DNA from 3 places in the Heyndrickxia acidicola genome. Region 1 is predicted to be linked to each of the others. Evidence: riboswitches for the same ligand, from Rfam matches in the RefSeq annotation. Region 1 holds a riboswitch; each other region holds the start of a gene.
The links. Region 1 has a riboswitch for preQ1 ahead of A5N88_RS12445 (QueT transporter family protein). Riboswitches for the same ligand answer to the same signal wherever they lie in the genome.

Region 1 (2,270 bases):
GTTCTTTTTCAACTACTGTCTCCCCGCGTCCGATGTTAATAAAGAAGGCTGAAATCTTCATAAGAGAAAACTCTTTTGCCCCAAAGACATTGCGGGTATTATTTGTTAAGGGCAATGTATTGACTACATAATCACATTCTGGCAGTACAGAATGAAGCTCATCCATCACAGCTATTTTGTCCACATTTTCTTCATTTTTAAGGGAATTGCGTACACCAATGACCCTCATACCAAATGCTTTTGCTATTTTAGCGGTTTCTTTACCAATAGCGCCGATTCCCAAAATGCCGATTGTTTTTTCGTGAATTTCTAGCTTCAGACCGCTATGGTCCCATTTTTTCTTTTGTTGATTCCGAACATATTCAGGAATCTTCCTTGTTAGTGAAAGCATTAAAGCAAAGATTGTTTCAGAAATAGGATAAGCATGCACGCCGTTTGCGCTGGTTAATTGGATGTCTCTGGCTTCAAGCTTTTCGAGCGGAAGGCTATCAACGCCCGCACTCCAGGTTTGAATCCAGCGTACCTTTGATTCCTGTTCCGATACACTGGATGCTAGTTCCTTCTTCCAGCCAACAATGATTTCTGCATCCTTGATATGATTACTCCAGATAGAAGAATCCTTTCCGGCTATAACCTCCCAATCCTGCAGCAGCTCTCGTATTGCATTGATATAGTTTTCATCAATATTCTGTGTTATGACTACTTTTCTTTTTGCCATGCTGTCACCTCGTCTCATATTCTTCCATTCTATGTTATCAGAATGGACAAAGACAGAACTAGTAAACTGTCTTCCTTTCTTTAGAAAAATGCTTTTCGGCTGTCCAAGAAAAGGAAAGGTATAAAAAAAGCTGACTCTAAGGCGTTTGATGTTAGCCTTTTTGAGTCAGCCTGCTGTTAGGCTTCTATGATTTTTTCAAAATCAACTCTTTTATTAATTAAATACATAATGGGTGCCCCAATTACCAATACCGCAAATTCCCCGATAGCTGTAACAAGCCATGTAGCTATAAAAGGGAGATGAAAGGCAAGATGAAGCTCCAGTGCAATCAGGAACATTGTTATAGTAAACACTACAGTGTTTACGAGCATCCTGGCCCAAGTGGTTTTGATAAAACGGGAAGTAGCCATCGTGATTAAAAGAGATATGGCAGACTGTCCTACTCCAAAAACAAGATCATAAGCGACCATTGGAGAGAAAAATAAATTGGCTAAAAAGACGCCAATAACGATTCCGAAGAAATATTTTTTATTGAAAACAATCAGATGATTAAATATTTCGGGAACGCGAAATTGGAAACGGCCAAAGGCAATAGGCTGAATAATAAAAGAAATTACAACATAGAGAGCTGCCACAATGCCGTTTACAGCAAGTGTTTTTGTGTTCATTGAAAGATTCCACTCCTTAGTTTTTTAACGTGGGATGGTTTCGAACCACGTGAGGAATAAGATCAAAAAAATATCTTATCGTACATTAAAACGGCATGTCAATACAACAATGCACCTATAAGATTCTATTGGATGTTTTTCCGGCTATTGAAATAGGAATCTTATATCCCTGTATCTCGAGAGACGAGGCGTGTGCCACTGGATTTACAGATTTCATTCCATATTCGCCTTGTTCGCAGTCAGCTTTTACATTTTTGATCGATGCATGGACGTTTGCACCAATATCAATTCCTTTGGGAGAGGAATGGTCAATAGTTATGTTTGAAAGAATAACCTGATCTGCATGATTGTCTCCTCCGAATACTTTCAGGTCTGTGCCTGCTGTACTAAAATCGCGAAATGAAACATTCTGAAGCCTAATATTTTGTGCACGATATTGTATAGCAAGAACAGGATTTTTTTTATAATCATAATTCCGATCGCCAATTAAGGTGAAATGATTGATTGCGACATTTCGATAGGCAGAGATGACCATCCCACGTGGACTTGAATCAGTATAAAGATCCGAAAACACAGGGGCCATCGCCACAATACTGGTAGCCATGATATTGTAGGCTGTTTTGGATTCTGGATGTTCCTTGTAATGGTGGCCTATATGGCGGAAATTATAAGAGCGATTATCATGGAAAGAAAAGTGTCCAATAATTTGTACATTACTCGCTGCAGAAGAGTTATGGTGTGCCTTGATTTCAACGCCTCCAAAACAGCGTGCTGAAGAATTGTTCACAAGCCAAACGTTTTGAGAGCCATCATCAATTTCAAAACCATTAGAATTTGAAAAGCCTTTTTTGTGTGCCCTTCCACTGGGATCGCACATATGGGAA
Region 2 (2,270 bases), 210 kb from region 1:
GTTATGGCCAACAATTTTTAGTGTTATCTCCATTTGGCTTGTTGAGGTTCCTATTGCGTATATCCTGTCTTTTCACACCACTCTCGGTATTAAAGGTATCTGGATTGGTTATCCCGCTGCCTTTATTGTGAGCCTCATGCTGCAATATGGGTATTATCAATGGGTTTGGAAGAAAAAGCGAATTACACGCATGGTAAGTTAAAATTCAGTTCAACTTGCCTCCAGCGATAATCAACCTGCTGGAAAACAGAGAGAAATAAAAAGCCTTTTCCCTAGAATTTAAATAGGGAAAAGGCTTTTTCTATCGAATAAGCTTTTATTGGAAATAAAACAATGAATCTGAAGCTCCCCACACTGTATGAGAGGCATCTTCACTCTTTAACGATTGTCCACTTTTTCTGGATACATATCGTGATTCATTAACCTGTGATCCGCCATCTTCTCGTATTTTGTACCTGGCTTTCCATAATTGCAATACGGATCGATGGAAATACCCCCACGAGGAGTGAACTTACCCCATACTTCAATATAACGGGGGTCAAGCAGCTTAATTAAATCGTTCATAATGATATTTACACAGTCCTCGTGAAAATCGCCATGATTGCGGAAACTAAATAAATACAGCTTTAAGGACTTGCTTTCCACAATTTTTTGATTTGGGATATAGCTGATATACATTGTCGCAAAGTCAGGCTGGCTCGTAATTGGACACAGGCTTGTGAATTCCGGACAGTTAAACTTTACAAAGTAGTCCCGCTCAGGATGCATATTATCTACTGATTCCAATACTTCCGGAGCATATGCAAAAGAATATTGAGTATTTTGATTCCCTAACAATGTTAAATCCTTTAATCCTTCTTTTTCTGTTCTTCCTGCCATAAAAAAGTCCTCCTTCAAAATGTACCTTTACATTTCATGAGAGGGTTCAATGAATATTTTTCCCATTCAACTGAAGATCTCTAGTAGTAAACCAACATAAATGTGGATAAAAAGAAAAGCCACATCCGTTATGGATATGGCTTTATTTCAGGTATCCATAGTTTTTTATAGAGGGTATCAGCTATGAACCTCTCCCGTTTGTGCGCGGGCATTTATTTTTATTTATAGAATATAGAAGAACAGCACATTCGTCAATAGAAAATCATTACCTGTATTCTATCTTCACCTTTTCCCCTTGCTTATAATGCTTATATTCCAGTACATTCACATATTCAGCATTTGTAAAAATAATAGGTGTTAAAATTGAAGGTACTTTTGATTTTAAACTTTCAAAATCAACCTCTACCAAGCGCTGGCCGACTTTCACCTTATCTCCTGTGCTGACATACGCTGTAAAACCTTCTCCATTCAGTTTTACCGTATCAACCCCAATATGGATTAATATTTCTGCACCCTCATCACTTGTAATGCCAATTGCATGCTTGGTCGGAAATACACTTGTAACGGTACCATTTACTGGAGAAACCAGAACCGTGCCGGATGGATTAATCGCAAAACCATCCCCCATCATTTTTTGGGAGAAAACATCATCAGGAACAATCTCGAGTGATACAATTTCACCATCTATTGGCATGATGAATTCTGCTTTTGACTCGGAACTTACCGGTGCGGATAGATTTTCGACCACTGTTTCATCCTTTACAGGAACTGTATTTCCCTCATTTCGTTTCATGGCCTCCGCGACAAACTCAACATGTGTCCCCACGATAATTTGTATATTGCGATTATTAATTTTCATATACCCTTTTGCGCCATGGCGTTTTAAAGCCGAACTGTCAACAGCTCCTGCATCCTTCACCTCAAGACGCAGCCTTGTTGCACAGTTATCAATGTTTGTAATGTTGCCTTTACCGCCGATATCCTGAATAAAATGAGAAGCCATAATATCGTACTTATCATTTCCTCTAACGCTTTCCATTCCTTCTTCTTCCAAATCCTCTTCATCTTCACGTCCAGGTGTTTTCAAATTCAGTTTTTTGATTAGGAAATAGAAAATGACAAAGTAGATAACTGCATAGACGATACCTACCAAAAGAAGCAGTAACGGTTTTTCAGCAATTTTAAAGTTTAATACATAATCAATAGCGCCTGCTGAAAATCCAAAACCGTCTCGAATTCCAAGTACATAGGTCAGTGCCATTGAAATGGCTGTTAAAACAGCATGAATTCCATATAGAACAGGTGATAAGAACATGAAAGAGAACTCAATTGGTTCTGTTACTCCTGTAACAAAAGCCGTTAAGGCAATTCCGAGAAGCATCCCTGTAACA
Region 3 (2,270 bases), 1.6 Mb from region 1:
ATCCAGATAAATTTCAATTTCCTTTTTCCAAATATCCTTAATATCACCAAAATCAATGACTAATCCCCGATAGTCAGTACAGCCGCTCACCCCAAATATGACTTTATAGGTATGGCCGTGAAGGTTTTTGCATTTCCCCTCATATTCATGTAGATGATGGGAGGCATCAAAAGTAAACTCTTTGCTCACGAGCACTCTCTTAGAGTGGTACTTCAGCTGCTCTTTTGTTATGTCTTTGTTGTATTTTTGCAAGTGATCCACTATGCGAAACTCAGTCATCTTACTTGCCTCCCCTGCTGGCCAAATAGTCTTCAAGCCCTCTTTGGCGAAGCTTGCATGCAGGGCATTCACCGCAACCGTCGGAAATAACGCCGTTGTAGCAGGTTAATGTTTTTTCACGAACAAATTGGAAAGCATCCAGTTGGTCTGCGAGCTCCCAGGTTTCTGCTTTGTTCAGCCACATTAATGGGGTATGGATGGCAAATTGCCCGTCCATCGCAAGATTTAATGTGACATTCATTGATTTTATAAACACATCCCTGCAGTCTGGATAGCCGCTGAAATCCGTCTCACACACACCAGTTACGATATGGTCAGCCTTGATTTGGCTTGCCAGAACTCCTGCGAAGGAAAGAAATAATAAATTACGTCCAGGTACAAAAGTGGATGGAAGTCCCCCTTCTTCACCATCTTTAACTTCAATATCCCCGCGGGTTAAAGCACTGGGTGCAAGCTGATTTAATAATGACATATCTAAAATATGATGCTTAACTCCCAGTTCTTTTGCAATATTTTGAGCACATTCTATTTCAAGACTATGCCTTTGATTGTAGTTGAATGTTACTGCTTCAACATAATCAAAATTTTTCATAGCCCAAAATAAACATGTGGTGCTGTCCTGCCCGCCGCTAAAAACGACTAGCGCTCGTTTGTTTTTCATTTCAAATACTCCTTTTAACAGAAAAACAGCACTACTAAGATAGCAGTGCTGTTCTCTTAGTTTTTTTGAGAGGGTAGCTAGAACCTCTTGCCGCCATTGCGGCTTCTTATTTTCCCTTTATACTATATCATACTCTTGGGTGAACGTTTAGATGACAGTATTTTCCGAAAATACACAATTGCTATTACCCCTATCTGCATTTTGGACTTGTGCTTACATCGGGAGACTAGTAAGCTGCTCCTGTAGTTATCTGGTCACTTTCGCTTTAAACAATATTCAATGTAAGTTGATTCCAATGCAGGTACTCACTCTTCATACTATGTTCAGAACCTTCCAGCCTACTAAGTTCTTTTTTATATCGTATCTCCCTTTAGAGTATAGCAGACTGTAAACATCGTTTTCTGTATGTTGTACTGTATTTCTAAGGGATTTAGTGGTACCCTTTCTCACCAAAAGGTTTGATTTGATCCATCCATTTTTCAAGAAGCTTTATTAATGCATATTTTTTATCAATATTGCCATTGTCGTCCTTTAACGTTTCTAAAATTTCAAAAGCAAATGCTTCCTTTCCATAGGTGTTCCATTCCTTTTGCAAAGCCTTGTTGGTTTCCGTCCCCATTTCAAGGGAGAATTTTTTTCCTGTAAGTGTTTTGAAATTTCGGGTGCTGCTAATATATACTTTATCATTTTCCAGATTTCTAATCTGATAAACGCCCGCTTCTATCTTGGCCTCTTTAAATTGCTGCTTCAGTTCCTTTTTTCGTTCCATTTGCTATACCCCTTTCTCAATTTTTAACCCAATATGCACTCCCGTCTGGCTTCCGGTCAATAAATTCATATTCTATGAGATAACGCCGGATAAGGACATAGTCATCAAATGCGGATTTTAATACTTCATTGAGTTCTTTTTCGTTATATTTTTGTTTAGGGTCCAATCGTTTCACGATTTCTCTGAGAACCACCCATCTGGCCTTTTCTTTTGGCGGAAAAGCTTTTAATAGTCCATTGATTCCGTTTGGAAAGAACTTTTGAATGATCTTCTCTGCTTCTGTTTCTGTAACGTTAAATCTTTCATCTACGTTTTTTGCTGTTTTAGGCAACGGCAGAATGGCTGGCCCTTGAAGATTATTTTCTTTTAATAGCTCCATTAAGGTAAGGAAAATTTTAGCCTGCCTCTCTTTTTCCTTCAGTGAAAAACGGTGGTTTCTGATGGTCGACGCACTTCCAATTCCAAGCTCTGTTTGCACCTCTGCATCACTTTTCCCCTCAAAAAACAGCCTTAAGAGATGATTTTGATGTTCTGTAAGTCCAGTTAATTTTTTATCGAGAT

Region 2: it holds a riboswitch for preQ1, as region 1 does, so the genes downstream of both, queF (preQ(1) synthase) here and A5N88_RS12445 (QueT transporter family protein) in region 1, are expected to answer to the same signal.
Region 3: it holds a riboswitch for preQ1, as region 1 does, so the genes downstream of both, queC (7-cyano-7-deazaguanine synthase QueC) here and A5N88_RS12445 (QueT transporter family protein) in region 1, are expected to answer to the same signal.

Annotation. Positions count from the first base shown of each region.
Region 1 is NZ_KV440953.1:2,660,854-2,663,123, reverse strand. It holds gene A5N88_RS12450 (D-2-hydroxyacid dehydrogenase) at 1-718, opposite strand, end outside; gene A5N88_RS12445 (QueT transporter family protein) at 895-1,386, opposite strand; PreQ1 riboswitch class I at 1,397-1,441, opposite strand; gene A5N88_RS12440 (glycosyl hydrolase family 28-related protein) at 1,502-2,270, opposite strand, start outside.
Region 2 is NZ_KV440953.1:2,870,997-2,873,266, forward strand. It holds gene A5N88_RS13450 (MATE family efflux transporter) at 1-202, shown strand, start outside; gene queF (preQ(1) synthase) at 379-879, opposite strand; PreQ1 riboswitch class I at 1,031-1,077, opposite strand; gene nagE (N-acetylglucosamine-specific PTS transporter subunit IIBC) at 1,145-2,270, opposite strand, start outside.
Region 3 is NZ_KV440953.1:1,058,735-1,061,004, forward strand. It holds gene queD (6-carboxytetrahydropterin synthase QueD) at 1-279, opposite strand, end outside; gene queC (7-cyano-7-deazaguanine synthase QueC) at 281-940, opposite strand; PreQ1 riboswitch class I at 991-1,033, opposite strand; gene A5N88_RS04980 (GIY-YIG nuclease family protein) at 1,371-1,709, opposite strand; gene A5N88_RS04985 (DUF2087 domain-containing protein) at 1,726-2,270, opposite strand, start outside.